Regions from separate parts of the Pseudomonas sp. P106(2024) genome, predicted to be linked through region 1. Evidence: predicted binding sites of a transcription regulator. Region 1 holds the regulator's gene; the other holds the start of a gene.
What was found. Region 1 encodes sigma-54, which starts transcription at its own class of promoters, with help from an activator protein. Its sites were predicted from a motif close to ANTGGCATNNANNTTGCTNT; they were not measured.
Positions count from the first base shown of each region.

Region 1 (14,542 bases):
AGCGAGGCCTACCTGATCGAGGACGGCAAGATTACCGCGCCGGTGAAGGGCGCGACGCTGATCGGCAATGGTCCGGAGGCGATGAGGGGTGTGTCGATGGTCGGCAACGACCTGGCGCTGGACAGCGGCGTGGGTACGTGCGGCAAGGATGGGCAGTCGGTGCCGGTAGGCGTTGGCCAGCCGACCCTGAAGCTGGATGCGATCACTGTCGGTGGTACAGGGGCTTGATGATCAATCGCGGGGCAAGCCCGCTCCCACAGATGCCTGCAAAGGCAGCGTGGGAGCGGGCTTGCCCCGCGATGGCCTCAACGCAGACCGCGCTGGACCTCGTCGAGGTCGCGGATGTACTTGAACACTTTACGCGCAGCCGCAGGCGGCTTGTTCCGCGCCTTCTCGTGCTGGGCATGACGGATCAGCGAGCGCAGGTGCTGGCGATCGGTGTCGGGGAACTCGTTGACGAAGCGTTCGAGGTCCTCGTCGTTGCCGTCGATCAGGCGATCGCGCCAGCGCTCGAGGCCGTGAAAGCGCTCGTTGTACTGGCGGGTCGAGCTGTCGACCTGCTCGAGCACGGCATGGATGGCGTCAAGGTCCTGCACGCGCATCAGCTTGCCGACGAACGACATGTGGCGTTTGCGGGCGCCGTGGGCGGTGTGCTTGCTGGCCTCTTCCAGCGCCTTGCGCAGCTCGTCGGTCAACGGCAGGCGGGCCAGGGTGTCGGCCTTGAGGGTGGTGAGGCGCTCACCGAGCTCGACCAGCGCATGCAGCTCGCGCTTGATCTGGGTTTTGCTTTTTTCGCCGTCGAAGGCGTCGTCGTAAGAATCAACCATGGGGGCAGTCCGCAGGAAATCGCCGCCATGATAACCAGTCGGGGGCCGCTTGTCCGGCCCGGTCGTAGAATGACCCACGCCGTACGCAGAATTTTCAGTGGAGAGAACCATGAGTGCAGTCCAGAGCGTAGGCCCCAAGGACCTGCCGGCGTTGCAGGAACAGGTCGAGGCGATCGTCGCCGAGGCGCGCCGCCAGGGCGCCAGCGCGTGCGAAGTGGCGGTGTCGCTGGAGCAGGGCCTGTCCACCACGGTGCGCCAGCGCGAAGTCGAGACGGTCGAGTTCAACCGCGACCAGGGCTTCGGCATCACCCTCTACGTTGGCCAGCGCAAGGGTTCGGCCAGCACCTCGGCCAGCGGCCCTGAGGCGATCCGCGAGACCGTCGCGGCGGCCCTGGCAATCGCCAAGCATACCTCCGAGGACGCGTGTTCGGGGCTGGCCGATGCCGCCTTGATGGCCCGCGAGATCCCTGATCTGGACCTGTACCACGACTGGGACATCGAGCCGGAGAAGGCCATCGAGATGGCGCTGGCCTGCGAGGCGGCGGCGTTCGACGCCGACAAGCGCATCCTCAACGCTGATGGCACCACCCTCAATACCCATCAGGGCGTGCGGGTCTATGGCAACAGCCACGGCTTCATCGGCGGCTACGCGTCCACCCGGCACAGCCTGAGCTGCGTGATGATCGCCGAGGCCGAAGGGCAGATGCAGCGCGACTACTGGTACGACGTCAATCGCCAGGGCAACCTGCTGGCCGACCCGCGCAGCATCGGCCAGCGCGCCGCGCAACGCGCCGCCAGCCGTCTGGGCGCGCGTCCGGTGCCGACCTGCGAGGTGCCGGTGCTGTTCTCGGCGGAGCTTGCCGGCGGCCTGTTCGGCAGCTTCCTGTCGGCGATTTCCGGCGGCAACCTGTACCGCAAGTCGTCGTTCCTCGAAGGCACCCTCGGCCAGCGCCTGTTCCCCACCTGGCTGACCCTTGATGAGCGTCCACACATCCCGCGTGCGCTGGGCAGCGCGGCGTTCGACGGCGATGGCCTGGCCACCTACGCCAAGCCGTTCGTCGACAAGGGCGAGCTGGTGTCCTACATCCTGGGCACCTATTCCGGGCGCAAGCTGAGCCTGCCGAGCACCGCCAACGCCGGGGGCGTGCATAACCTGTTCGTCACCCACGGTGTGGAAGACCAGGCGGCATTGATTCGCCGCATGGGTCGCGGCCTGCTGGTGACCGAGCTGATGGGGCATGGCCTGAACATGGTGACCGGTGACTATTCTCGTGGTGCGGCGGGCTTCTGGGTCGAAAACGGCGAGATCCAGTTCCCGGTCCAGGAAGTGACCATCGCCGGCAATATGAAGGATATGTTCCAGCAGATCGTGGCGATCGGCAGCGATATCGAGACCCGCAGCAATATCCACAGTGGCTCGGTGCTGATCGAACGGATGACGGTGGCAGGCAGCTGATCGGCGCTCTGTCATCAGCAGGGAATTAGCGGTGCGTGCGAGCGGGCTTGTCCCGCGGTAATCTTACCTGCAATCGCGAGGCAAGCTCGCTCCCACGCTGCCCTGCTCATACCTTGTAAAAGACCCGGCCATCGCGCCGGGTTTCTTTTGCCCATTGCTCGACTTGAACTGATTCTAGTTATCACATAATAATGAATATCATTATCCAGTAACCCGGCGATGATGTTCATGAAATCCGTCCTCCACGAACTGCCTTACCTGGAAAACTGGCGCTGGCTCAGCCGGCGCATCCGCTGCGCGCTCGAACCCGACGAGCCGCGTCTGATCGAGCATTACCTGGCCGAAGGCCGCTACCTGGTGTGCTGCACCGAAACCTCGCCCTGGACCGTGGCGCTGACCGCCTTCCGCCTGCTGTTGGATACCGCCAACGATCGCATGCTGCCGTGGCATTGGCGCTGCCTGTGCCTGGACCAGGCCTGGCGGCCCTTGCTCGACCTGCGCAACCTCGATCGCCGCGAACAAAACCTGCGCTGGCAGCCCTACGCGATGCAGCTCGCCAACAGCGTGCTGCTGCCGTCGATTTCTCCCGAAGAACTGATGCAAGGACTTGAAGATGAGTGATACCCGTATCGAGCGTGACAGCATGGGCGAACTGCAGGTGCCGGCCCAGGCCCTGTACGGTGCCCAGACCCAGCGCGCGGTCGACAACTTCCCGGTCAGCGGCAAGCCGATGCCGGCCCAGTTCATCCGTGCCTTGCTGCTGGCCAAGGCGGCTGCGGCCAAGGCCAACGTCGAGCTGTCCCAGCTGAGCGCGGGGCAGGGCGAGGCCATCGTCAGGGCGGTGGAGCAACTGCTGGCCGGCGACTTCATCCAGCACTTCCCGGTGGATGTGTTCCAGACCGGTTCCGGCACCAGTTCGAACATGAACGCCAACGAGGTCATCGCCACCCTGGCCAGCCGCGTGCTGGGCGAGCCGGTCAATGCCAACGACCACGTCAACTGTGGCCAGAGCAGCAACGACATCATCCCCACCACCATCCACGTCAGCGCCGCCCTGGCCCTGCACGAGCAATTGTTACCGGCCCTGCGCCACCTCACCCAGGTGATCGAGGCCAAGGCGGTCGAAGTGCACAAGCACGTGAAGACCGGCCGCACCCACCTGATGGATGCCATGCCGGTGCGCATGAGCCAGGTGCTCGAAGGCTGGGCCGCGCAGGTCAAGGGCGCCCAGGCGCATATCGAAGCCACCCTGCCGAGCCTGCAGGCCTTGGCTCAGGGCGGTACTGCCGTGGGCACCGGCATCAACGCCCACCCGCAGTTCGCCGCAGGCTTTGCCCGCCAGTTAAGTGGCCTGACCCAAGTCAAGTTCACCCCCGGCGAGAACCTGTTCGCCCTGATCGGCTCCCAGGACACCGCCGTGGCCCTGTCCGGCCAGCTCAAGACCGCCGCCGTGGCGCTGATGAAGATCGCCAACGACCTGCGCTGGATGAACTCCGGCCCGCTCGCCGGCCTGGGTGAAATCGAGTTGCAGGGTCTGCAGCCGGGCTCGTCGATCATGCCGGGCAAGGTCAACCCGGTGATCCCGGAGGCCACCGCCATGGTCGCGGCCCAGGTGATCGGCAACGATGCCACCATCGCCGTGGCCGGGCAGTCGGGCAACTTCGAGCTCAACGTGATGCTGCCGGTGATCGCCCGCAACCTGCTGGAAAGCATCGAGCTGATGGCCAACGTCAGCCGCCTGCTGGCCGACAAGGCCATCGCCAGCTTCAAGGTCAACGAAACCAAGCTCAAGGAGGCGCTGTCGCGCAACCCGATCCTGGTCACTGCGTTGAACCCGATCATCGGCTACCTCAAGGCCGCCGAGATCGCCAAGACCGCCTACAAGCAGGGGCGCCCGATCATCGACGTGGCGCTGGAGCACACCGACTTGTCGCGTGACCAGCTCGAGGCGCTGCTGGATCCGGAAAAACTCACTGCCGGCGGCATCTGAGCCCGGGCCGCCCAGGAGACACGTCATGCAGCACTGGAAACACACCACGCAAGACGCCAACCGCCTGTTCGAGCAGGGCGAGCTGGTCGATGCCCGAGAACACTACCTGCAAGCCCTGGCCCTGGCCCAGGTGCTGTTCGAGCGCTGGCATGACGTCGACGAGGCGGTGGCCGCACTGGTCATCGCCCATCACAACCTGGCCGACCTGCACCTGCGCCTGAACCAGCCGCAGGAAAGCGCCGACTACCTGTGCGCGGCGCACCAGCGGCTGCTCCAGGCCAGTCAGGACCCGCGCCTGCCCCAGGCCCTGCGCGACGCCGCGTTACGCCATAGCGGGCGCACCTACACCGAGTTGCTGAGCTTCATCGCCGAATACGGCCAATACCCGCGTACCGAGCGCCTGCTCAATCGGCAGGCTCCGGTGACCAGCGAGCTGGTCGTATATACGGATATCACTGATCGCACACCTGCCTACGGAATCCACTGACATGCCGCATACCTTGCCTGCGTTGCCCTATGCCTACGATGCGCTGGAGCCGCACATCGACACCCAGACCATGGAGATTCACCACAGCAAGCATCACCAGACCTATATCAACAATCTCAACGCCGCCATCGAGGGCACCGAGTGGGCCGAGTGGCCCGTGGAGCAGTTGGTGGGCGCGGTCAGGCAACTGCCCGAGAAGCTCCAGGGCGCGGTGATCAACCAGGGCGGTGGGCATGCCAACCACACCCTGTTCTGGACCGTCATGTCGCCCAAGGGCGGCGGCCAGCCGGCAGTGCAGGTGGCCAAGGCCATCGATGCGCAGCTCGGCGGCTTCGAGGCGTTCAAGGAGGCCTTCACCAAGGCCGCGCTGACCCGTTTCGGCAGCGGCTGGGCCTGGTTGAGCGTGACCCCGCAGAACACGCTGGTAGTTGAGAGCAGCGGCAACCAGGACAGCCCGCTGATGCACGGCAACACGCCGATCCTTGGCCTGGACGTGTGGGAGCACGCCTACTACCTGAAGTATCAGAACCGTCGTCCGGAATACATTGGCGCTTTCTACAACGTGGTCGACTGGGCCGAAGTGGAACGTCGCTACCTTGAAGCCCTGAAGTGAGCCTGACCGGTATGCGTGCCGAGGTGATGTCTGTCAGCAGTGTGCGCCTGTTCCGCCTGGCGCTTGGGACCATGCTGTTGCTGGTTGGCACCGCATTGTTGGTGGCACGCGGCATCGCCTGGCTGGACCTGGAACCGCGCATGTTGCGTGCCCTTGAGGGCGGCGCATTGTGCGCACTGGGGACGGCGTTGGGCGCGGTACCGGTGCTGGTGATCCGCAACATGCCGGTGGCCGTGGCCGATACCTTGCTTGGCTTCGGTGCCGGCGTGATGCTGGCGGCCACCGCGTTCTCGCTGATCATGCCCGGGCTGGATGCGGCCCAATCCATTGGTTTCAGCCCGTGGGGCGCCGGTGGCCTGATCAGCGGCGGCCTGCTGTTCGGCGCGCTGTGCCTGTTCCTGGTCGACCTCAAGGTCTCTGGTGCTTCGCCAGAGGCCTTGGTCGGCAGCGATCAGCAACCGGTGATCGCGGCGCGAATCTGGTTGTTCGTCATCGCCATCATTGCCCATAACATCCCCGAAGGCATGGCCATTGGCGTGTCTGCTGGCGGTGGCATGCCCGATGCCGACAGCCTGGCCATGGGCATCGCGCTTCAGGATGTGCCGGAGGGTCTGGTAATCGCGCTGGTGCTGGCCGGGGCCGGCATGTCGCGGTTCAAGGCGTTCCTGATCGGCGCGGCGTCCGGGTTGGTCGAACCGCTGGCCGCGGTGATCTGCGCCTGGCTGGTGAACATCGCCGAACTGTTGCTACCGCTGGGCTTGGCCTGTGCGGCGGGGGCGATGCTGCTGGTGGTGACCCAGGAGATCATTCCCGAATCGCGCAGCAACGGGCATCACCGCCTGGCGAGCCTGGGGCTGTGTGCCGGGTTCTGCCTGATGATGGTGATGGACACGGCGCTGTCTTGAGCCCGGCACATTCCCTGTAGGAGCGTGCGCAGTCGTTAACGGCGCTTACTCGCCTTCGTCGAAGAAGTTCTCGATCAACGCGACCAGTGCATCCATGGCCTCACCGTCCTGTTCGCCCTCGGTGTGCAGGTGCACCGGCGTGCCCTTGCCGGCGGCGAGCATCATCACCGCCATGATGCTCTTGCCGTCCACCAGCTTGTCCGGTGCGCGGCCGACCCGTACCTGGCAGGGAAAGCGACCGGCCACGCCGACGAACTTGGCGGCCGCCCGCGCATGCAGGCCCAGCTTGTTGATGATGGTGATTTCGCGGGCGGGCATCGTGGGGCGGATCCTGTGGGCTAGAGGTCGCGGTGGCGGACCTGGACGTTTTTCAGGGATTGCTGGAGCAGTTGGCCAAGCCGTTCGGTGATGTACACCGAGCGGTGGTGGCCGCCGGTACAGCCGATGGCGATGGTGACGTAAGCGCGGTTGCTGGCGGCGAAGCGCGGCAGCCACTTGAGCAGGTAGCCGGAGATGTCCTGGAACATTTCCTCGACGTCCGGCTGGGCGGCCAGGTAATCAATTACCGGCTGTTCGAGGCCGGAATGCTCACGAAGTTCCGGCTTCCAGTACGGATTGGGTAGGCAGCGCACGTCGAACACCAGGTCGGCGTCCACCGGCATGCCACGCTTGAAACCGAATGACTCGACCAGGAACGCGGTGCCTGGCTCGGGCTGGTTGAGCAGGCGCAGCTTGATCGAATCGCGCAGTTGATAGAGGTTCAGGCTGGTGGTGTCGATCTTCAGGTCGGCGAGGTCGGCGATCGGGCCGAGCAGCTCGCTTTCCACGCGGATCGCCTCGGCCAGCGAACGGCTGTCGTTGGTCAGCGGGTGGCGGCGGCGGGTTTCCGAGAAGCGCTTGAGCAGGGTGTCTTCGTCGGCGTCCAGGTACAGCACGTCGCACTGGATATGGCGCGAACGTGCATCTGTCAGCAGTTCGGGGAAGCGTGACAGGTGGCTGGGCAGGTTGCGCGCATCAATGGACACAGCGACCTTCGGTTGCAGCAGCTCGGTGTTGAGCAGCGCGTTTTCCGCCAGCTGCGGCAGCAGCCCGGCGGGCAGGTTGTCGATGCAGTAGTAGCCGTTGTCTTCCAGCACGTCGAGGGCGGTACTCTTACCGGAGCCGGAGCGGCCGCTGACGATGATCAGGCGCATGTTCAGTGCTCGTTCTGTACGTCCAGGACGACCTGGTAAAGGGTCTCGCTGCTGTCGGCGGCACGCAGGCGATCGCGGACCTCCTTGCGATCTAGCATGCTGGCGATCTGGCGCAGCAGTTCAAGGTGGGCATCGGTGGCAGCTTCCGGGACCAGCAGGACGAACAGCAGGTCGACCGGGGCACCATCGATGGCGTCATAATCAATGGGGGCATCCAGGTGCAGCAGGGCGCTTACTGGCGCGCTGCAACCCACAAGCCGGCAGTGCGGAATGGCGATGCCATTGCCAAAACCGGTGGAGCCGAGTTTTTCCCGAGCGATGAGCTTGTCGAAGACATCTTGCATCTCCAGCTCGGGTACTTGCTCGGCGATCAGGGTGGCGACCTTTTCCAGGGCGCGCTTCTTGCTGCCGCCCGGCACGTTCACGAGTGAACGGCCGGGGGTCAGGATGGTTTCAAGTCGGATCATGGATGAGGGGGATCAGCGGGCGGCTGCGCCTTGCAGCAGGCTTTGCTGTTTTTCCTTGTGTTTTTTCAGTTGGCGATCGAGTTTGTCGGCCAGGGCGTCGATCGCCGCGTACATGTCTTGGTGTTCGGCGTTGGCGACGACTTCGCCACCGGGAATCTGGAGTGTGGCTTCCACCTTCTGCTGCAGCTTCTCGACCTTCATGATCACCGTCGCATTGGTGATCTTGTCGAAATGACCCTCCACGCGGGCGAGCTTCTCGAGCACGTAATCGCGCAGTGGTTGGGTGACTTCTACATGCTGTCCACTGATGTTGACTTGCATACAGCTTCTCCTTTGTTGCCCGTGCATAAAGAGGCAGGTCTTGCACCTGCCACTGAAACGCTGTGGCACATCCTGGGGCTACATCAGTCGCTTGCGCTCGCTTGATGGGGCGATGCCCAACGATTCGCGGTACTTGGCGACGGTGCGACGGGCTACCTGGATGCCTTGTGCCTCCAGTAAACCAGCGATCTTGCTGTCACTCAATGGCTTTTTCTGATTTTCCGCCGCCACCAGTTTCTTGATGATTGCGCGAATCGCCGTGGACGAGCATTCGCCGCCTTCGGCGGTGCTCACGTGGCTGGAGAAAAAGTATTTCAGTTCGTAGATGCCGCGCGGGGTGTGCATGTATTTCTGTGTGGTCACCCGGGAAATGGTCGACTCGTGCATGCCCACCGCCTCGGCGATATCGTGCAGCACCAGCGGCTTCATGGCCTCGTCGCCATGGTCGAGGAAGCCGCGCTGGTGCTCGACGATCTGTGTCGCCACCTTCATCAGCGTCTCGTTGCGGCTCTGCAGGCTCTTGATGAACCAGCGCGCTTCCTGCAGCTGGTTGCGCATGAAGGTGTTGTCGGCGCTGGTGTCGGCGCGGCGAACGAAGCCGGCGTACTGCGGGTTGACCCGCAGGCGCGGTACCGCTTCCTGGTTGAGCTCGACCAGCCAGCGCTCGCTGTCCTTGCGCACGATGACGTCGGGCACGACGTACTCGGGCTCGCTGGACTCGATCTGCGAGCCGGGGCGCGGGTTGAGGGTCTGCACCAGTTCGATGACCTGGCGCAGCTCGTCTTCCTTGAGCTTCATGCGGCGCATCAGCTGGCTGTAGTCGCGGCTGCCGAGCAGGTCGATGAAGTCGGTGACCAGGCGCTGGGCCTCACCCATCCAAGGCGTCGAGGCCGGCAGTTGGCGCAGTTGCAGCAGCAGGCATTCGCCCAGGGAGCGGGCGCCGATGCCGGCGGGTTCGAACTGCTGGATGCGGTGCAGCACCGCCTCGACCTCGTCCAACTCGATGTCGAGTTCCGGGTCGAAGCCTGCGCAGATTTCCTCGAGGGAGTCCTCCAGGTAGCCCTGGCCGTTGATGCTGTCGATCAGGGTGACGGCGATCAGGCGGTCGGTGTCGGACATCGGCGCCAGGTTGAGCTGCCACAGCAGGTGACTCTGCAGGCTCTCGCCGACCGAGGTGCGGGTGGTGAAGTCCCACTCGTCGTCATCATTGCTCGGCAGGCTACTGGCGCTGGTCTGGTAGATGTCCTCCCAGGCGGTGTCGACCGGCAGTTCGTTGGGAATGCGCTCGGCCCATTCGCCGTCTTCGAGGTTTTCCGCGGTGCTGCTGGTACTGGTTTCCTGGAAGCTGTTGTCCTGGACTTCGGCGGCCGGCTTGTTCTCGGCGTTGTCCGCCATCGGGTCGCTGTTGTCGAAGTCCTCGCCGTCTTCCTGACGTTCGAGCATCGGATTGGACTCCAGCGCTTCCTGGATTTCCTGCTGGAGGTCCAGGGTGGAGAGCTGAAGCAGACGGATGGCCTGTTGCAACTGCGGGGTCATCGTCAGTTGCTGGCCCATTTTTAGGACGAGCGATGGTTTCATGGCTGGGGCTTGATACCTTGTTGCCGGCGCGCATGCGCCATCCACTACACGGAGGGCGCCTGGGCGCCGATTTTAAGCAAGTTATATGCCTGAAATTGCAGCGTTTGCCTAGAGCACTGTAACAACTTAAGCCTCGAACAGGCGCCTGCGCCAGTGCTCCGGGCAGGCCAGGGTCAGAGTCGGAACTCGTGCCCCAGGTATACTTCCTTGACCAGCTGGTTGGCCAGGATGGTCTCGGCGTCGCCTTCGGCGATCAGCTGGCCATCGTTGACGATGTAGGCGGTCTCGCAGATGTCCAGGGTCTCGCGAACGTTGTGGTCGGTGATCAGTACGCCGATACCCTTGTTCTTGAGGTGGTGGATAATCTGCTTGATGTCGCCGACAGAGATCGGGTCGACACCGGCAAAGGGTTCGTCCAGCAGGATGAACTTGGGCGCGGTGGCCAGGGCACGGGCGATCTCGACGCGGCGGCGTTCGCCGCCGGAGAGGCTCATGCCGAGGTTGTCCCGGATATGGCTGATGTGGAACTCCTGCAGCAGGCTTTCCAGCTCCTTGCGCCGACCGTCACGGTCGAGGTCCTTGCGTGTCTCGAGGATGGCCATGATGTTGTCGGCCACCGACAGCTTGCGGAAGATCGAGGCTTCCTGCGGCAGGTAGCCGATACCGGCCTGGGCGCGCCCGTGCATGGGTTGGTGGCTGACGTCGAGGCTGTCGATCAGCACGCGACCTTGGTCGGCCTGGACCAGGCCGACGATCATGTAGAAACAGGTGGTCTTGCCGGCGCCGTTGGGGCCTAGCAGGCCGACGATCTGGCCGCTGTCGATGGACAGGCTGACGTCGCGAACGACCTGCCGGCCCTTGTAGCTCTTGGCCAGGTGCTGGGCTTTGAGGGTTGCCATTTACTCGGCCTTTTTCTTCGGTTGAATGACCATGTCGATGCGCTGACGTGGTGCAGTCACGTTGCCACCGCGACCGGCGGTAGCCACCTGGGTCTTGGTGTTGTAGACGATCTTCTCGCCTTCGGTGGTGTTGCCTTCGTTCTCGACCTTGGCGCGATCGGTGAGGATCACCATGTCTTTCTGCGCCTGGTACTGGATGGTCACGGCCCAGCCTTTCATCTTGTCGGGCTTGGCGGCGCTCTGCTGTTGCTCGAAGTAGGCCAGGTTGCCCACCGAGGTGACCACGTCGATGTCGCCGGAGGCGGCGCGGGTCATGGTCACGGTGTTGCCTTTGATCATCATCGAACCCTGGGTGATGATCACGTCGCCGGTATAGGTGGCAACGCCCTGCTTGTCGTCCAGGTGGGCGTTGTCCGCCTGGATGCGGATCGGCTGGTCACGGTCGTTCGGCAGGGCGAAGGCGCTCGCGCTTCCCAGTGCTACGCCCAGGCTGAGCAGAAGGGGGATGGTTTTAACGAGCCTCATACTGTCCTCTTACGTTAGAGAGCAGGTCCATCCTGCCTTCTTTCAAATACGCTTTCATTCCTTTGCCCGTAGTCGTGCCACCGGCGCCGTCGATTCTAACGGCTTGCTCGGTCTGCGCATATTGCTTCTGCGGGAACACGGTCATGCGTGTGCTGGTGATGATGGTTTCACGTTGCTTCTCGTCGGTGCGCGCCACGCGCACATCGTCGATCAGCTCGACCTCGGTGCCGTCCGGATTGACCTCGGCGCGCTTGCTCTGCACGTGCCAGGGATACTCGGTGCCACGGTACATGTGAAGGTCGGGCGTGGTCACTAGGGTGACCTCGCTGGCCTTCAAATGCTCGACCTTGGCGGCGGTCATCTCGTACTGCAGCTTGCCGTCGGGCAGGAACTGCAGGCTGTGGGCGTTGATCGCATAGTAGTCGATGGCGCTCTGGTCGACCTGGGCCTGCGGCTGGTCGAGGAAGCTCTCCGGGCTGATATTCCAATAGCCTACTGCAACGAGCACGGCGGCGATCCCGCCTAGCAGCGCGACATTTCTGATCTTCTTGCTGAGCATGGGCAGCCTTACAGGTAATGGGCGTTGGCAGCGTCCAGGGTGCCCTGGGCCTGCATGATCAGTTCGCAGAACTCGCGGGCGGCGCCTTCGCCGCCGCGAGCCTGGGTAACGCCATGGGCGTGCTGGCGAACGAATGCCGCGGCGTTGTGCACCGCCATGCCCAGGCCGACGCGGCGGATAACCGGCAGGTCGGGCAGGTCGTCGCCGAGGTAGGCGACCTGTTCATAGCTTAGATTGAGTTCGGCGAGCAGGCCGTCGAGCACCACCAGTTTGTCCTCGCGGCCCTGGAACAGGTGCGGGATGCCGAGGTTCTTCGCCCGGCGCTCGACCACCGGGGTCTTGCGCCCGCTGATGATCGCGGTGGTCACGCCCGCGGCCATGAGCATCTTGATGCCGTGGCCGTCGAGGGTGTTGAAGGTCTTGAACTCGCTGCCGTCCTCGAGGAAGTACAGGCGGCCGTCGGTGAGCACGCCGTCGACGTCGAACACCGCCAGCTTGATGGCCTTGGCGCGTTGCATCAGGTCCTGGTTCATTTACATCACTCCGGCGCGCAGCAGGTCGTGCATGTTCAGGGCGCCGGTCGGGCGGTCTTCCTGATCGACGACCACCAGCGCGCTGATCTTGTGGTCTTCCATGATCTTCAGCGCCTCGGCGGCGAGCATCTCGGCGCGGGCGGTCTTGCCGTGCACGGTCATGACCTCGTCGATGAGGGTCTTGTGCACGTCGATGTTGCGGTCCAGGCTGCGGCGCAGGTCACCGTCGGTGAACACGCCGGCGAGCTTGCCGTCGTCACCCAGGACCACGGTCATGCCCAGACCCTTACGAGACATTTCAAGCAGCGCGTCCTTGAGCAGGGTGCCGCGCTTCACCAGGGGCAGCTCCTCGCCGGCATGCATGACGTTCTCGACCTTCAGCAGCAGGCGACGACCCAACGCGCCACCGGGGTGGGAGAAGGCGAAATCCTCGGCGGTGAAGCCGCGGGCCTCGAGCAGGGCAATGGCCAGGGCGTCGCCCAGCGCCAGCGCGGCGGTGGTTGAGGAGGTCGGCGCCAGGTTGAGCGGGCAGGCTTCCTGGGCGACGCTGGCGTCGAGATTGACCTCGGCGGCCTGGGCCAGGGGCGAGCCCGGGTTGCCGGTCAGGCTGATCATCTGGATGCCCAGGCGCTTGATCAGCGGCAGCAGGGTGACGATCTCGGCGGTGCTGCCGGAGTTGGACAGGGCAAGAATGACATCGTCCCGGGTGATCATGCCCATGTCGCCGTGGCTGGCCTCGGCCGGGTGCACGAAGAACGCCGGGGTGCCCGTGCTGGCCAGGGTGGCGGCGATCTTGTTGCCGATATGCCCCGACTTGCCCATGCCCACCACCACGACCCGTCCCTTGCTGGCCAGGATCAGCTCGCAGGCCTTGACGAAGTCACCGTCGATGCGGGCCAGCAGGGCCTCCACGGCCTCGAGTTCGAGGCGCAGGGTGCGCTGGGCGGATTGGATCAGCTCGCTGGATTGGGTCATGTTGAAACGCAATGCCTGATGAAAAGGCGGCGATTATAGCCGTAATGTGTGAAAGGCTCATCCTTCGAATGTCATATGGATGCCACACCAGCCTGTCTGCGGCCTGAACGAGTGGGGGGACGCCCTTGGGGCGGGCCTATCAGCGGTGCTATAGTTCGCCGCTATTCGGCCCGCAGGGGACCTGTGTGCCTTCAAGATGAAGGCAGGCGTCCACATGACGAGGCTGCACTAGCAAGGAGTCTAGATGAGTGTGGATAGCGCCTACGCGGTCGAGTTGAAGGGTGTCACCTTCAAGCGCGGTTCGCGCAGCATTTTCAGCAACGTGGACATACGCATTCCCCGCGGCAAGGTCACCGGCATCATGGGGCCTTCGGGATGCGGCAAGACCACCTTGCTGCGCCTGATGGGCGCGCAGTTGCGCCCGTCCGGTGGCGAGGTCTGGGTCAACGGGCAGAACCTTCCCGCGCTGTCGCGCAGCGACCTGTTCGACGCGCGTAAGCAGATGGGCGTGCTCTTTCAGAGTGGTGCGCTGTTCACCGACCTGGATGTGTTCGAGAACGTGGCCTTCCCGCTGCGGGTTCATACGCAGCTGTCGGACGAGATGATCCGTGACATCGTGTTGATGAAGTTGCAGGCCGTGGGCTTGCGCGGCGCCATCGACCTGATGCCCGACGAGTTGTCCGGCGGCATGAAGCGCCGCGTGGCGCTGGCACGGGCGATCGCCCTCGATCCGCAGATCCTCATGTACGACGAGCCGTTCGTCGGGCAGGACCCCATCGCCATGGGCGTGTTGGTGCGCCTTATCCGCCTGCTCAACGACGCCCTGGGCATCACTAGTATCGTGGTTTCCCACGATCTCGCGGAAACCGCGAGCATCGCCGACTACATCTATGTGGTTGGCGACGGCCAGGTGCTGGGGCAGGGCACGCCGGACGAACTGATGGGCTCGGACAACCCGCGCATCCGCCAGTTCATGAAAGGCGACCCGGACGGCCCGGTACCTTTCCACTTCCCTGCGCCTGACTACCGCGCCGATCTGTTGGGGACGCGTTGATGCGCAGAAAATCCTTACTCGAACGTATCCGTCTGTTCGGCCGTTCGGCCATCGATGTACTGGCCGTGCTGGGACGCTCGTGCCTGTTCCTCGGCCATTCGCTGGGTGGACGCAGCGGCATCGGCGGCGGTTTCCAGCTGCTGGTCAAGCAACTGTACTC
Region 1 covers NZ_JBLIYU010000007.1:33,831-48,372, reverse strand. Annotated here, with positions in the region: gene tldD (metalloprotease TldD) at 1-228, shown strand, start outside; gene yjgA (ribosome biogenesis factor YjgA) at 306-827, opposite strand; gene pmbA (metalloprotease PmbA) at 937-2,283, shown strand; gene AC25M7_RS13525 (hypothetical protein) at 2,503-2,904, shown strand; gene AC25M7_RS13520 (class II fumarate hydratase) at 2,897-4,273, shown strand; gene AC25M7_RS13515 (DUF2753 family protein) at 4,299-4,760, shown strand; gene AC25M7_RS13510 (superoxide dismutase) at 4,762-5,373, shown strand; gene AC25M7_RS13505 (ZIP family metal transporter) at 5,385-6,278, shown strand; gene AC25M7_RS13500 (HPr family phosphocarrier protein) at 6,324-6,596, opposite strand; gene rapZ (RNase adapter RapZ) at 6,617-7,471, opposite strand; gene ptsN (PTS IIA-like nitrogen regulatory protein PtsN) at 7,474-7,938, opposite strand; gene hpf (ribosome hibernation-promoting factor, HPF/YfiA family) at 7,951-8,259, opposite strand; gene AC25M7_RS13480 (RNA polymerase factor sigma-54) at 8,338-9,837, opposite strand; gene lptB (LPS export ABC transporter ATP-binding protein) at 10,011-10,736, opposite strand; gene lptA (lipopolysaccharide transport periplasmic protein LptA) at 10,737-11,261, opposite strand; gene lptC (LPS export ABC transporter periplasmic protein LptC) at 11,248-11,820, opposite strand; gene AC25M7_RS13460 (KdsC family phosphatase) at 11,829-12,353, opposite strand; gene AC25M7_RS13455 (KpsF/GutQ family sugar-phosphate isomerase) at 12,354-13,328, opposite strand; gene AC25M7_RS13450 (ATP-binding cassette domain-containing protein) at 13,573-14,382, shown strand; gene mlaE (lipid asymmetry maintenance ABC transporter permease subunit MlaE) at 14,382-14,542, shown strand, end outside.

Region 2 (14,542 bases), on a different contig from region 1:
GAACGAGCTGGACAGGTTCATCATCTTGCGCACAACGATCTGGCCATCGATCACCACCGGCCGTTCGACCATGCGGTTGACGCCGACGATCGCCACTTCCGGGGTGTTGACCACCGGGGTGCTGACGATACCGCCCAGGGCGCCGAGGCTGGTCAGGGTGATGGTCGAGCCGGACAGCTCCTCGCGGCTGGCCTTGTTGTTGCGCGCGGCGTGGGCGACACGGGCAATCTCGCTGGCGTTGTTCCACAGGTTGCCGGCCTCGGCGTGGCGCAGTACCGGCACCATCAGGCCGTTGTCGCCCTGGGTGGCGATGCCGACATGCACCGCGCCGTGGCGGGTGATGACCTGGGCCTCGTCGTCGTAGGTGGCGTTGATCTGCGGGAAGTCGCGCAGGGCGACGACCATGGCGCGCACCAGGAACGGCAGCAGGGTCAGCTTGCCGCGGCTGTCGCCGTACTTGGCGTTGAGCTGCTGGCGCAAGGCTTCCAGGTTGGTGACGTCGATTTCCTCGACGTAGCTGAAGTGGGCGACGCGGCGCTTGGCGTCCTGCATGCGTTGGGCGATCTTGCGGCGCAGGCCGATAACCGGCACCTGCTCGCTGTCAGTGCGCTTGCCGTAGCCGCTCGGCGCCTGGCCGGCGCTGCTCTGCGGTTTACTGATGAAGGCGTCGAGGTCTTCATGCAAGATGCGCCCGGCCGGGCCGCTGCCATGCACGTAGCGCAGCTCGATCCCGGCGTCCAGGGCGCGTTTGCGCACGGCCGGGGAGGCCAGTGGCTTGTCGTGGGCTTCGCGCGGCACGATAGGCGCGGCGGCGTGGGTCGCGGCAACCTGAGGTTGTGCTTCGAGGCGTGGCTCGGGTTGGGCCGCGGCCTTGACCTGCGCCGGTTCCGGTTCCGCCGGCTTGGCCTGGGGCGCGTCGACATGGTTGCCGCTGCCTTCGACCTCGATGCGGATCAGCTCGCTGCCGACCGCCATCACTTCACCCGGCTGGCCACCCAGGGCCAATACCTTGCCGCTGACCGGCGAGGGGATTTCCACGGTGGCCTTGTCGGTCATGACATCGGCCACCACCTGGTCCTCGGCGATCATGTCGCCGACCTTGACGAACCATTCCACCAACTCGACCTGCGCGATGCCTTCGCCAATGTCCGGCATCTTGATGACGTGCGTGCCCATTCAGACCTCCATGACCCGTTTCAGTGCCGCGCCTACCCGCGAAGGGCCGGGGAAGTAGGCCCATTCCTGTGCGTGGGGGTAGGGGGTGTCCCAGCCGGTGACGCGCTCGATCGGCGCCTCGAGATGATGGAAGCAATGCTCCTGGACCAGCGACACCAGTTCGGCGCCGAAGCCGCAGGTACGGGTGGCCTCGTGCACGACCACGCAGCGACCGGTCTTCTTCACCGACGCGACGATGGTTTCCAGGTCCAGCGGCCACAGGCTGCGCAGATCAATGACCTCAGCGTCGACGCCGCTCTCCTCGGCGGCCACCTGCGAGACATACACGGTGGTGCCGTAGGTCAGCACGGTGACGTCGTTGCCCGGGCGGGTGATCACCGCCTTGTCCAACGGCACCGTGTAGTAGCCATCCGGCACCGCGCTGTGCGGGTGCTTGGACCACGGGGTTACCGGGCGGTCGTGGTGGCCGTCGAACGGGCCGTTGTACAGGCGTTTGGGCTCGAGGAAGATCACCGGGTCGTCGCATTCGATCGAGGCGATCAGCAGGCCCTTGGCGTCGTAGGGATTGGATGGCATCACGGTGCGCAGACCGCAGACTTGGGTGAACATCGCCTCGGGGCTCTGGCTGTGGGTCTGGCCGCCGTAGATGCCACCGCCGCAGGGCATGCGCAGGGTCAGCGGCGAGATGAACTCGCCGGCCGAACGATAGCGCAGGCGGGCCATCTCCGAGACGATCTGGTCGGAGGCGGGGTAGAAGTAGTCTGCGAACTGGATTTCGACCACCGGACGCAGACCATAGGCGCCCATGCCGACGGCGGTGCCGACGATGCCGCTCTCGGAGATCGGCGCGTCGAACACGCGGGACTTGCCGTACTTGGTCTGCAGTCCTTCGGTGCAGCGGAACACGCCGCCGAAGTAGCCAACGTCCTGGCCGTAGACCACCACGTTGTCATCGCGCTCGAGCATGACATCCATGGCCGAGCGCAGGGCCTGGATCATGGTCATGGTGGTGGTGGACATGGCGTTTTCCAGATGGATGCTGTTGTTGTGATCGTTCATCTCAGACCCCCAGTTCCTGGCGCTGACGGCGCAGGTGGTCGGGCATTTCCTTGTACACGTCCTCGAACATCGAGGCGGCGCTGGGGATATGGCCATTGCTCAGGGTGCCGAACTGCTCGGCATCCTTCTGCGCCTTGATCACCTCGGCCTCAAGCTCCGCGGTGACCGCTTGGTGCTCTTGCTCGGACCACTGGCCGAGCTTGATCAGGTGCTGCTTGAGGCGAGCGATCGGGTCGCCCAGCGGGAAATGGCTCCAGTCGTCAGCCGGGCGATACTTGGACGGGTCGTCCGAGGTCGAGTGCGGGCCGGCGCGGTAGGTGACCCATTCGATCAGCGTTGGGCCCATGCCGCGGCGCGCGCGTTCGGCGGCCCAGCGCGAGGCGGCGTAGACGGCGATGAAGTCGTTGCCGTCGACCCGCAGCGAGGCGATGCCGCAACCTACGCCACGACCGGCGAAGGTGGTCGACTCGCCGCCGGCGATGGCCTGGAAGGTCGAGATCGCCCATTGGTTGTTGACCACGTTGAGGATCACCGGGGCGCGGTAGACGTGGGCGAAGGTGAGGGCGGTGTGGAAGTCCGATTCGGCGGTGGCGCCGTCGCCGATCCATGCCGAGGCGATCTTGGTATCGCCCTTGATCGCCGAGGCCATGGCCCAGCCGACTGCCTGGACGAACTGGGTGGCCAGGTTGCCGCTGATGGTGAAGAAGCCGGCTTCGCGCACCGAGTACATGATCGGCAGCTGGCGACCCTTGAGCGGGTCGCGGGTGTTGGACAGCAGCTGGCAGATCATGTCCACCAGCGACACCTCGCGGGCCATCAGGATGCTCTGCTGGCGGTAGGTGGGGAAGCACATGTCGGTGCGGTTGAGGGCCAGGGCCTGGCCGCTGCCGATGGCTTCCTCGCCCAGGCTCTGCATGTAGAACGACATCTTCTTCTGGCGCTGGGCGACCACCATGCGGCTGTCGAAGATGCGGGTCTTGAGCATGGCGCGCATGCCCTGGCGCAGCACCTTCGGGTCGATACCCTCGGCCCAGGGGCCGACGGCGTCGCCATGCTCGTTGAGCACGCGCACGAGGCTGTAGGAGAGGTCTGCCGTGTCGGCAGGCTCCACATCGATAGGGGGTTTACGGACTTGACCGGCGTCATTCAGGCGCAGGTAGGAGAAATCGGTCTGGCAGCCTGGCCGGCCTGTAGGCTCGGGCACATGCAGACGCAGGGGGGCGTACTCGTTCATGCTTTTTACGCTCGCTCGAATGTTGTTTTTGTGAGCTTTGAAGCGGCCGCTGCTGACTGCCTGCTTGTGACTGGCAGGTCAGCGTCTTTTTACATCATAGGGGGACGGCAAAAGAATTTTTCTCTCAAGTTCATTGCCTTTGTCCGGCGGCGCAGATAAACATTCCGTACAAACACAAAAACCAGGTCAATTTCTCTCATGCGTAAACTGGATCGAACGGATATCGGCATCCTCAACAGCCTGCAGGAAAATGCCCGCATCACCAACGCCGAGCTTGCGCGCTCGGTCAACCTGTCGCCCACACCGTGCTTCAACCGGGTCAAGGCCATGGAGGAGTTGGGGGTGATCCGCCAGCAGGTCACGTTGCTATCGCCCGAGGCGCTGGGGCTGGATGTGAATGTGTTCATCCACGTCAGCCTGGAGAAGCAGGTGGAGCAGTCGCTGCACCGTTTCGAGGAGGAGATTGCCGAACGGCCTGAGGTCATGGAGTGCTACCTGATGACCGGGGATCCGGATTACCTGCTGCGGGTGCTGCTGCCGAGCATCCAGGCGCTGGAGCGCTTCCTCGATTACCTCACGCGCTTGCCCGGGGTGGCGAACATTCGCTCCAGCTTTGCGCTGAAGCAGGTGCGCTACAAGACCGCGCTGCCGTTGCCGGCCAATGGCATGACCCTGCGCGAGCAATGATCCGGGCAAGGTACCTGGGGTGCTTGATATTTTAAACACCCCCGGCCTATGTTGTATGCGTCGCCATTCCCGGCATGCGAACACAACAAGAAGGACAGCGTCATGACGACCGAAGGCCCGCGCGCCCAGGCAGCGCACTTCAAGGGCATCGATGAAATCGAATGCGTCACCCCCGACCTTAACGGCGTGCCTCGCGGCAAGGTGATGACCGCAGAGGGTTTCCTCGAAGGCCGCCGCCTGCAGATGGCCCGTGGGGTCCTGCTGCAGTGCATCATGGGCGGTTACCCGGCGGCAAAATACTATGGCAGCGACGACGGCGATCTGGCGCTGGTGGCGGCGCCTTCGCAGATCCACCGCCTGCCCTGGAGCGACGAGCCTCGGGCCCTGGCGATCTGCGACGCGGTGGAACTCGATGGCAGGCCCTCGGGGCTGTCCAGTCGTGGCCAGCTCAAGGCGGTGATTGCCCGCTATGCCGAGCGCGGGCTGGCGCCGGTGGTGGCGACAGAGCTTGAGTTTTTCGTGTTTGCCGCCAACAGCGACCCGACCCTGCCGTTCCAGCCGCCGCTGGGCAAGGACGGGCGTCGGGAAATGGGGCACTCGGCCTTCAGCGTCAGCTCCAACAACGGTCTGCGTCCGTTCTTCAACGAGGTGTACCGCTGCATGGCGGCGTTGGGCCTGCCGCGTGACACCTTCATGCACGAGATGGGCGTAAGCCAGTTCGAGATCAACCTGCTGCACGGTGACCCGTTGCTGCTGGCCGACCAGACCTTCCTGTTCAAGCACCTGCTCAAGGAGGTCGCGCTCAAGCACGGCCTGACCGTGGTGTGCATGGCCAAACCACTGGCGCACACGCCCGGCAGCTCGATGCATATCCACCAGAGCCTGGTCGACAGCGCCAGCGGGCGCAATGTATTTAGCGACGAGCAGGGCAGGGCGACCGACACCTTCCACCATTTCATCGGTGGCCTGCAGACTTGCCTGGCTGACTTCACCCTGCTGTTCGCGCCTAACGTCAATTCCTACCAGCGGCTGTGCCACCCCTATGCGTCGCCGAACAACGCCTGCTGGTCCGAGGACAATCGCGCCGCGGGCCTGCGCATCCCGGCCAGCTCACCTGCGGCCCGGCGGGTGGAGAACCGCCTGCCGGGCGCCGACGCCAACCCCTACCTGGCCATCGCCGCGAGCCTTGCCGCCGGCCTGCATGGCATCGAGCGCCAGATCGCGCCAACGCCGGCGATCCAGGGCGAGTTCGAGGTGCCCGAGCACCTGAGCCTGCCCTGTACGCTGCACGCCGCGCTGGAACGCCTCAAGCGCAGCAACCTGGCGCGGGAACTGTTCGGCAGGGAGTTCATCGAAGGCTACATCGCCACCAAGACCCTGGAGCTGAGCGATTTCTTCGATGAGATCACGCCCTGGGAGCGCCGCGTGCTGGCCGCGCAAGCCTGAGCGCGACACGACCGCTACTGGATGCGCCCCCGGCGGCCGATTTAGCCGCCGGGGGCCTGCGCTGCAGTGAATTTGCTTTTATGCTTGGCGGCAACCTCGCGCCACCAGATCAAGGAGCTTGACGGGACGTATGCGAAATATCTGGAAGCCGTTTCAGTCGTTGTACTTCGCCGCCCTGATGATGCTGATCGGTTCGGGTCTGCTCAGTACCTACCTGGCCCTGCGTCTGGCCGCCGACCATGTCGACAGCCTGTGGATCGGTGCGCTGATGGCGGCCAACTACTTCGGCCTGGCGGTAGGCGGCAAGGTCGGGCACCGGCTGATTGGCCGGGTCGGGCATATCCGCGCCTACGCCACCTGTGCCGGCATTGTCGGCGCGGCGGTGCTCGGGCACGGGCTGACCAGCTGGCTGCCGGCCTGGGTCGGGCTGCGCATGATCGTCGGCCTGGGGATGATGTGCCAGTACATGGTCATCGAGAGCTGGCTCAACGAGCAGGCCGATGCCAAGCATCGCGGCGCGGTGTTCAGCGGCTACATGATCGCTTCCTATTTGGGGCTGGTGCTTGGCCAGTTGATCCTGGTGGTGCATCCGCAGCTTGGGCCTGAGTTGCTGATGCTCGTGGCGATGTGCTTTGCCCTGTGCCTGGTGCCCGTGGCCATGACCCGACGCATCCACCCCGCGCCATTGCGGCCGGCGCCGATGGAGCCGAAGTTTTTCATCAAGCGTGTGCCGCAGTCGCTGTCCACGGTACTTGGCTCGGGTCTGATCGTCGGTTCGTTCTATGGCTTGGCGCCGCTGTATGCGTCCAGCCAGGGGCTTTCCACCGAGCAGATCGGCCTGTTCATGGGCAGTTGCATTTTCGCCGGCCTGCTCGTGCAGTGGCCGTTGGGCTGGTTGTCCGACCGCTATGATCGCGCCGTGCTGATACGTGGCGTGGCGATCGGCCTGGCCCTGGCCTCGGCGCCGCTGGCGATCCTGCCAGGCGTGCCGTTGGCGCTGTTGTTCGGCATCGGTTTCGTCATATCGCTGCTGCAGTTCTGCCTGTATCCGCTGGCGGTGGCGTTCTCCAACGACCATGTGGAAAGCGAGCGGCGGGTCTCGTTGACCGCCATGCTGCTGGTCACTTATGGCGTGGGCGCCTGCATCGGGCCGCTGGCGGCCGGGGTGCTGATGAAGCTGCTGGGCGCGCAGATGCTGTATGCCTTCTTCGTATTCTTCGCCCTGGTGCTGGTCTGGCGTATCCGGCCCAAGGCAGTCACCGGGCTGCACCAGGTCCAGGATGCGCCGCTTGGGCACGTGGCCATGCCGGCGGCTGGCTCGCCCTTGTCGGCGGCCCTTGACCCTCGGGTCGATGAGCAGACCGTGCAGGAGGTGATGCAGGCGCCGGTGGCGGCGGAAGATACCGAAGAGGAGGCCGGCATGGAGCGGGAAAGCGAGACGAGCAAATCAGCTACTCGCTGAATGCAAAACGCCACCCATGGGGTGGCGTTTATCATGTCCTGGCGACGCTCAATAGTCGTCTTTGTCGAACCGCCGTGCCTCGCGCTGCAGTTGATAGACGAAACTCTCGATCTTGCGCTGTGCCTGACCGTTGAGGTTATGGAAGCGCACCCCGGCGAAGGTGGTGTTGATGCGTTCCTCGAAGTGCAGGTGACGCAGTTCTACCAGGGTGTCGGTCAGGCCCAGCGGGTTGCCGGCCTTGAAGCGCTCGTAGACCTGGCCCAGTTGCAGGCGGTCCTCGACGTTGCCGTCGAAGCGCAGCTTGCAGCCGGTGGCGGAGATGTCCAGCAGTTTGCCACGCAGGGCGCCATTGCCCTTGAGGTGGGCGCCGTCGAGGGTGATGTCGACCAGTTGCGATAGCTTCAGCGCGGCGCGGAAGGCGTTGCGACGCTGGTGATAGGTCACTTCCTCGGGCAGTGGGCCGCGGTAGCAGCGATGGCCGTCGATCTCGGTGATGGTCAGTGGTGTGCTGGACTCCCAGGCGATGCGCACGCCGTCATGGAAGCCTTCGACGCGGAACGACTCGCCGTTCTCGATGTACTTTTCGCCATCGCGGGGGATCATTTCATCCAGTGCCAGGACGCCGTTGTCCCGGTCGACGTGCACCACATAGCTCTGGAACCGCTGGCTGCGCTCGTGGAAGCTGATGATCAGCGGGTCGTGGCTATCCAGCAACTGGCGCAAGTTGGCCGTGATCTCCAAAGGGGTGGTCAGCACCTTTGGTGGCTGGGGCGCATCGGATTCATTGAACACGGGTTATCAATCTCCAGGCAAAACGGCACACGCAAGTTACGGCATTTTGCCAGTATGTTCCGTGTCTTGGTACAAATAAGATAGAACTAATCACACTTGGCTGAGTGCGCGGGGCTTGGCCATTGGCGAGGTGCCGCCACGGCTGTCGTAGAGCGACGGGGAATCGCCACCCTGAAGGATTCTGATCTGGTTCGCCGTGGTCTGTTGCTGCACCTGGATGATCCGGCCATTGGTCTCGTTGACCTGCCGGCAGGCATCCATCAGCTCGCCCAGTGCATCGAGCCGGCTCATGATGGCCTCGCCATTGCTCGACTGTGCGGCCAGCGCCTGGGCCCCCTCGCGGTCGGCACTCAGGCCGAGTTCGAGGAGCAGCTGACTGCGCCGCTTGCCCTGCTGCTCGAGCAAGATGATCAACGACTGCTTGCGGGCCAGGATTTGCTCCAGGGCCATCATGTCCCGACCGTGCAGGGCTATCGCTTCGTTCTGCAGAAGCTCGAGCAGTTCCTGCGTCGGCGCTATGTCGTTTTCAATCAGTTGCAGCAGGGTAGTGTCGTGCATGGCTAACTCTTGGCGTGTTGCGTCCTTGAAGTCAGCGCGCCTGAAGGTCAGCGCTGGGCTTCGAAATCAAGCAGTTTGCTGGCGACCCGGTCGGCATCGACCTTGTAGCTGCCGTCTGCGATGGCCTGCTTCAACTCGGCCACGCGGGCGCTGTTGACGGTCGGCTGATCGCGCAGCTTGTCGCTGATCTTCTGCAATTGCTGGGCCTCTGGGCTCAGGTGTACCGCTTCTCCGCTGGCATTGGCGCGCTTTGGCGCTTCACTGGCTTCGCCGGCTTTTTCGGCGTTGCCTGGCGCGGCATTGCCGCGAACGCCGCCCGTGACGGACGGAGAGTTGTTGAGACGACTGAAGTCGATGACCATGTTCAGAACCCCTGGGAATTAGGACGCATGCCTGGTTTTCGGCCAGCCTGAGCAAAACTTTAGGTGTGAATGCATCAGTGCCTCCAGGTACAGGTGCGCAACCCGATTTGTGACACAGTTTAGGGCGCGCGGTTCCACATCGCCAGCGTTCTGTCATTATCCCGACACGGTGTATTACATGGCCACCTCGACCTGGCCGGGGCCTGTGACCCGCGCCTTGACCACGCGCCTGGAATTCAGGTTGCGCACGCGGATCTGCGTCTGCATGCCGCCCTTGTCCAGTGCCTCGCCCGGCATGCGCACGCTCAGGCTGCCGCTGCGGGCGATGATCACCACATGGTCGCCCTTGCGAACCACCTCGGCCTGTTCCAGGTGCTGTTGCGTCAGTACCTGGTCGAGCACAGTGGGGCGCAGCAGCTTCATGCCCACGGCCTGGTCGAGCTGGGTCAGGTAGCCTGGGCCGAGGCTGCCGACATCGCGCTCGCGCATGGCCACATCGCCTTCGGTCACCACGCTTTCGCGCTTCAGGGGGCGCGTCATGACCACCACATCGCGCAGCAGGCGGACCTGTGCCGGGACGAACACCGTCCAGGGCGCGGCACTGTCGCAGCGTACCCGTACCGTGACCCGCCCGAGCGGCGTCGAACTTTCCAGCGAGGCATCCAATTGCTGGCTGCATTGGGGCATGCGCAGGCGCGGGTCCAGGGTATTGACCTGGATTTCATAGCGGCCCGGGGTTTGGGTCGTCGCCAGATAATCCTCTACGGTGAACTCAAGAAACCCCTGGGTGACACCGATAAGCTGTTCAGGCAAGGTAAAAGAGTCCGCCAGCGTACGAATGCCGGGTGCCAGCAGGCACAGGGCGGCCAGTGAGCCGGTCAGCAGGCGCGTCAGTCGTCGGAAATTTGTCGTTTTCGTGTACATGGCGTTCAAAAAAGCAAAGCCCGTGCCGATTCGGTACTTAGGCAATCGTTGAAGGAGTCTGGCATGGCTGGAGTGATGGATTCGGTCAACCAGCGCACGCAACTGGTGGGGCAGAACCGCCTGGAGCTGCTTTTGTTTCGTCTCAATGGCGATCAGCTCTACGGCATCAATGTGTTCAAGGTGCGGGAGGTGCTGCAGTGCCCGGACCTGACGCTTCTGCCCAGATCCCATCCGGTGGTGCGCGGTGTGGCCAACATTCGGGGGGCGACCATCCCGATCCTTGACCTGTCGATGGCCACTGGCCTTCCGCAGTTGAAGGAAGAAACGCGCAACAGTTTCGTGATCATCACCGAGTACAACACCAAGACCCAGGGCTTCCTGGTGCACTCGGTCGAGCGCATCGTCAACATGAACTGGGAAGAGATCCATCCGCCACCCAAGGGCACCGGGCGCGATCACTACCTGACCGCCGTGACCCGGGTCGACAATCGCATGGTCGAGATCATCGATGTCGAGAAGGTGCTGGCCGAAGTGGCGCCGTCGTCCGAGTCGGTGTCCGAGGGGGTGATCGATGCCGAGGTGCAGGACAAGGCGGTGATGTTGCGGGTGCTGACGGTCGATGATTCGTCGGTGGCGCGCAAGCAGGTGAGCCGTTGCCTGCAGACTGTGGGGGTCGAGGTGGTGGCGCTCAACGACGGTCGCCAGGCCCTGGACTACCTGCGTAAGCTGGTGGACGAGGGCAAGCGTCCGGAGGAAGAGTTCCTCATGATGATCTCGGATATTGAAATGCCGGAAATGGACGGCTATACCCTCACGGCGGAGATCCGCAGCGATCCGCGTATGCAAAAGCTGCACATCTGCCTGCATACTTCGCTGTCCGGGGTATTCAACCAGGCGATGGTCAAGAAGGTCGGTGCTGATGACTTCCTGGCCAAGTTCAGGCCGGACGATCTTGCCCAGCGCGTGGTCGATCGGATCAAGGCGAGTCATTGAAACGGCCGGGGCTCGTCCCCGGCGCTAGCGATTTAAGAAGAGGCGGCAGCATTGTCTACGGGTAATTTGGATTTCGAACAGTTCCGGGTCTTCCTGGAGAAAGCCTGTGGCATCCTGCTGGGCGAGAATAAGCAGTACCTGGTCTCCAGCCGTCTCAACAAGCTGATGGAGCAACAGGGCATCAAGTCGCTGGGCGAATTGGTGCAGCGCATCCAGACCCAGCCACGCAGTGGTTTGCGCGAGCAGGTGGTCGATGCCATGACCACCAACGAGACGCTGTGGTTTCGCGACACCTACCCGTTCGAAGTGCTCAAGAGCAAGGTGATCCCGGAGTTCATCAAGAACAATCCGGGCCAGCGCCTGCGCATCTGGTCGGCGGCCTGTTCGTCGGGGCAGGAGCCGTATTCGATCTCGATGTCGATCGACGAGTTCGAGCGCACCAACCTCGGCCAGTTGAAGATGGGCGCGCAGATTGTTGCCACCGACCTGTCCGGCGCCATGCTCAACAACTGCAAGACTGGCGAGTACGACAGCCTGGCCATTGCCCGTGGCCTGTCACAGGAGCGCCTGCAGCGCTACTTCGACCCCAAGGGGCCGGGGCGCTGGGCGGTCAAGCCGCCGATCCGCAGTCGCGTCGAGTTCCGTTCGTACAACCTGCTCGACAGCTATGCGCCGCTGGGCAAATTCGACATCGTGTTCTGCCGCAACGTGCTGATCTACTTCTCGGCTCAGGTCAAGAAGGACATCCTCATGCGCATTCACAGCACGCTCAAGCCTGGTGGCTACCTGTTCCTTGGCGCGTCCGAGGCGCTCAACGGGTTGCCGGACCACTATCAGATGGTCCAGTGCAGTCCAGGGATCATTTACCAGGCCAAGTAAGGTCGGGCAAAAAAGGCTGGTGTCTTGCGACACCGGCCTTTTTTGTTCCTGTTGTCAGGGCGTGGTCTTGAGTTTGAGGTTGCCGGTCGGCGGGGGATAGCCCTTGACGTCAATTTTTTGTTTTGCCGCTTTTGCCGCCTGGCAATTGCCGCTTGATGCGCGCAAAGCGGAAGCGCCTTGCCGCTTTTCTGGCAGCGCCATCGCCTATTTGATCGGCTGGCCCCCTATTTACGAGGGTTTTGATGGTTGGCACAGCCCTTGCTAAAGCCTAAGCCAACGAAACTCTGGCCAACCTCCGAAGGTTTCCCCGATATGAGCATCAGCTTCGACAAAGCGCTCGGCATCCACGAAAAGGCGCTGGGCTTTCGCGCCCAGCGTGCCGAGGTGCTGGCCAACAACATCGCCAACGCCGACACGCCCAACTACAAGGCGCGTGACATGGACTTCTCTTCGGTGCTCGCCGCCGAGGCCGACAAACAGCAGAACGGACGTATCGCCCTGGACCGCACCAACAGCCGTCACATCGAGGCCGAAGGACTGGCGATGATGGACGACACGTTGCAGTACCGCACCCCGATGCAGCCGTCGATCGACCAGAACACCGTGGATGCGCAGATCGAGCAATCGAACTACACCGAAAACGCCGTTGGCTTCCAGGCCAGCTTCACCCTGCTCAACAGTAAATTCAAAGGGCTGGTATCGGCCCTGCGTGGAGAGTGACCATGTCCCTTGCCAGTGTCTTCAACATCGCCGGTAGCGGCATGAGCGCGCAGAATACGCGCCTTAACACCGTCGCTTCGAACATCGCCAACGCCGAGACGGTGTCCTCGAGCATCGACCAGACCTACCGCGCTCGTCATCCGGTGTTCGCCACCACCTTCCAGCAGGCTCAGGGCGGCGCGGGCCAGTCGCTGTTCGAGGATCAGGGCGAGGCGGGGCAGGGCGTTCAGGTCAAGGGCATCATCGAGGACCAGAGCAACCTCGAGGCCCGCTACGAGCCGAACCACCCGGCGGCGAACAAGGACGGCTACGTCTACTACCCGAACGTCAACGTGGTCGAGGAGATGGCCGACATGATCTCCGCCAGTCGCGCGTTCCAGACCAACGCCGAACTGATGAACACCGCCAAGAACATGATGCAGAAAGTGCTGACCCTGGGTCAGTAAGCAGGGAGCCGTAATGACTACCACCAATACCGATACCAAGGTCGGCAGCGGCTATCTGGATTCGCTGCAGAAGCCTGCCAACAAGAGCAACACCGGGCAGGCCGGCAGCGCGCTGGGCAAGGATGCGTTCCTGCAGTTGCTGGTGACGCAGATGAAGAACCAGAACCCGCTGGATCCCCAGGACAACGGCGAATTCGTCGCGCAGTTGGCCCAGTTCAGCAGCCTCGAGGGCATCCAGTCGCTGAAGGAGTCGGTCGACGGCATCCTCACCGGCATTGGTTCGTCCCAGGCGCTGCAGGCCACTTCGCTGGTCGGTCGCTCGGTGATCGTGGCGAGCGACAAGGCGGTGGTCGACACCACCAAGAGCTTCAATGGCCAGGTCGTGGTGTCGTCGAACATCACCGAGGGCAAGGTCAGCATCAAGGACAAGGATGGCAACGTGGTCAAGACCATCGACCTGGGGGCGCGCAAGGCCGGTACCGCCGACTTCATCTGGGACGGCAAGAACGAGAAGGGCGAGGCGGTCGAGCCGGGCACCTATACCTTCAGTGCCGAGACCAAGGTCGACGGCAAGGCCAAGACGCTGGCCACGCTGCTGCCGGCCAAGGTCAACAGTGTCAGCTTCCAGAACGGCAGCGAGATGATGCTCGACCTGGCCGGTATCGGCAAAGTCGGCATCTCCAAAGTAACCACCATCGGAATCTAACGCCGCAGCATCGGCACAAGGAGCGAGTAAATGTCTTTCAATATCGGCCTTAGCGGTCTCTACGCGGCGAACAAGGCTCTGAACGTTACCGGCAACAACATTGCCAACGTCGCCACCACCGGTTTCAAATCGTCGCGCGCCGAGTTCGGCGACCAGTATTCGCAGTCCATCCGTGGCACCGCCGGCGGCAAGACCCAGGTGGGCAGCGGCGTGAAGACCATGGCGGTCTCGCAGATGTTCAACCCGGGCAACATCAATGGCACCGGCCAGGCGCTGGACATGGCCATCGACGGCAACGGCTTCTTTGCCCTGAATGACAACGGCTCGCGGATTTACACCCGCTCCGGCGCCTTCTACAGCGACAAGGAAGGCTACGTGGTCAACGCCAACGGCGCCAACCTGCAGGGTTATCCGGTGGATGAAAACGGCAAGGTCATCCAGGGGTCGCTGACCAACCTGAAGATCGATACCTCGAACCTGTCGCCGAAGCCGACAGGTCGCATTTCCGAAACGGTCAACCTGAACTCCAGCGACGCAGCGCCGACAGTTGCGCCGTTCGATCCGACCAATGTCAAAAGCTACAACTACACCTTCAATACCCCGGTCTACGACAGCCAGGGCAACGAACACCAGATGAACCAGTATTTCGTCAAGGATGCCGGTACCAACTCCTGGACCATGTACACCACCATCGATGGTCGCAATCCGGCCGACCCCACCTTGTCCACTCCGCTGGTCAACAAGCTGCCGTTCACCTCGGCAGGCAAGCTGGATACCGCCGCAATGGCTGCCGGGCCGGTCGCAGGTGGCTTGACCGTCGCTGCCGACAAGACCTTCCAGCTGGCCAACTGGGTGCCGGCCGAGAAGAACGCCGCAGGCGCCTGGGTAGGCAATGGTGCCACCGCACGCACCGGTGGTGTGACCCTGGACATGCTGGCCACCACTCAGTACAACGCGGCCTCGGCCACCACTGCCAAGGACCAGGATGGCTATGCCACCGGTGAGCTCGCCGGCCTGACCGTGGATCAGAGCGGCAACCTGTTCGCCAACTTCACCAACGGCCAGAACAAGGTCATCGGTCAGGTGGTGATCGCCAAC
Region 2 covers NZ_JBLIYU010000006.1:216,626-231,167, reverse strand. Annotated here, with positions in the region: gene AC25M7_RS12845 (dihydrolipoamide acetyltransferase family protein) at 1-1,176, opposite strand, end outside; gene AC25M7_RS12840 (alpha-ketoacid dehydrogenase subunit beta) at 1,177-2,235, opposite strand; gene AC25M7_RS12835 (3-methyl-2-oxobutanoate dehydrogenase (2-methylpropanoyl-transferring) subunit alpha) at 2,237-3,469, opposite strand; gene bkdR (Bkd operon transcriptional regulator BkdR) at 3,668-4,156, shown strand; gene AC25M7_RS12825 (glutamine synthetase family protein) at 4,361-5,602, shown strand; gene AC25M7_RS12820 (MFS transporter) at 5,733-7,064, shown strand; gene AC25M7_RS12815 (flagellar brake protein) at 7,113-7,856, opposite strand; gene AC25M7_RS12810 (flagella synthesis protein FlgN) at 7,947-8,414, opposite strand; gene flgM (flagellar biosynthesis anti-sigma factor FlgM) at 8,462-8,776, opposite strand; gene flgA (flagellar basal body P-ring formation chaperone FlgA) at 8,951-9,700, opposite strand; gene AC25M7_RS12795 (chemotaxis protein CheV) at 9,764-10,693, shown strand; gene cheR (protein-glutamate O-methyltransferase CheR) at 10,745-11,572, shown strand; gene AC25M7_RS12785 (hypothetical protein) at 11,627-11,773, opposite strand; gene flgB (flagellar basal body rod protein FlgB) at 11,885-12,292, shown strand; gene flgC (flagellar basal body rod protein FlgC) at 12,295-12,738, shown strand; gene flgD (flagellar hook assembly protein FlgD) at 12,752-13,444, shown strand; gene flgE (flagellar hook protein FlgE) at 13,475-14,542, shown strand, end outside.
Region 2: the regulator sigma-54 is predicted to act here: its motif matches at 11,818-11,837, upstream of flgB (flagellar basal body rod protein FlgB).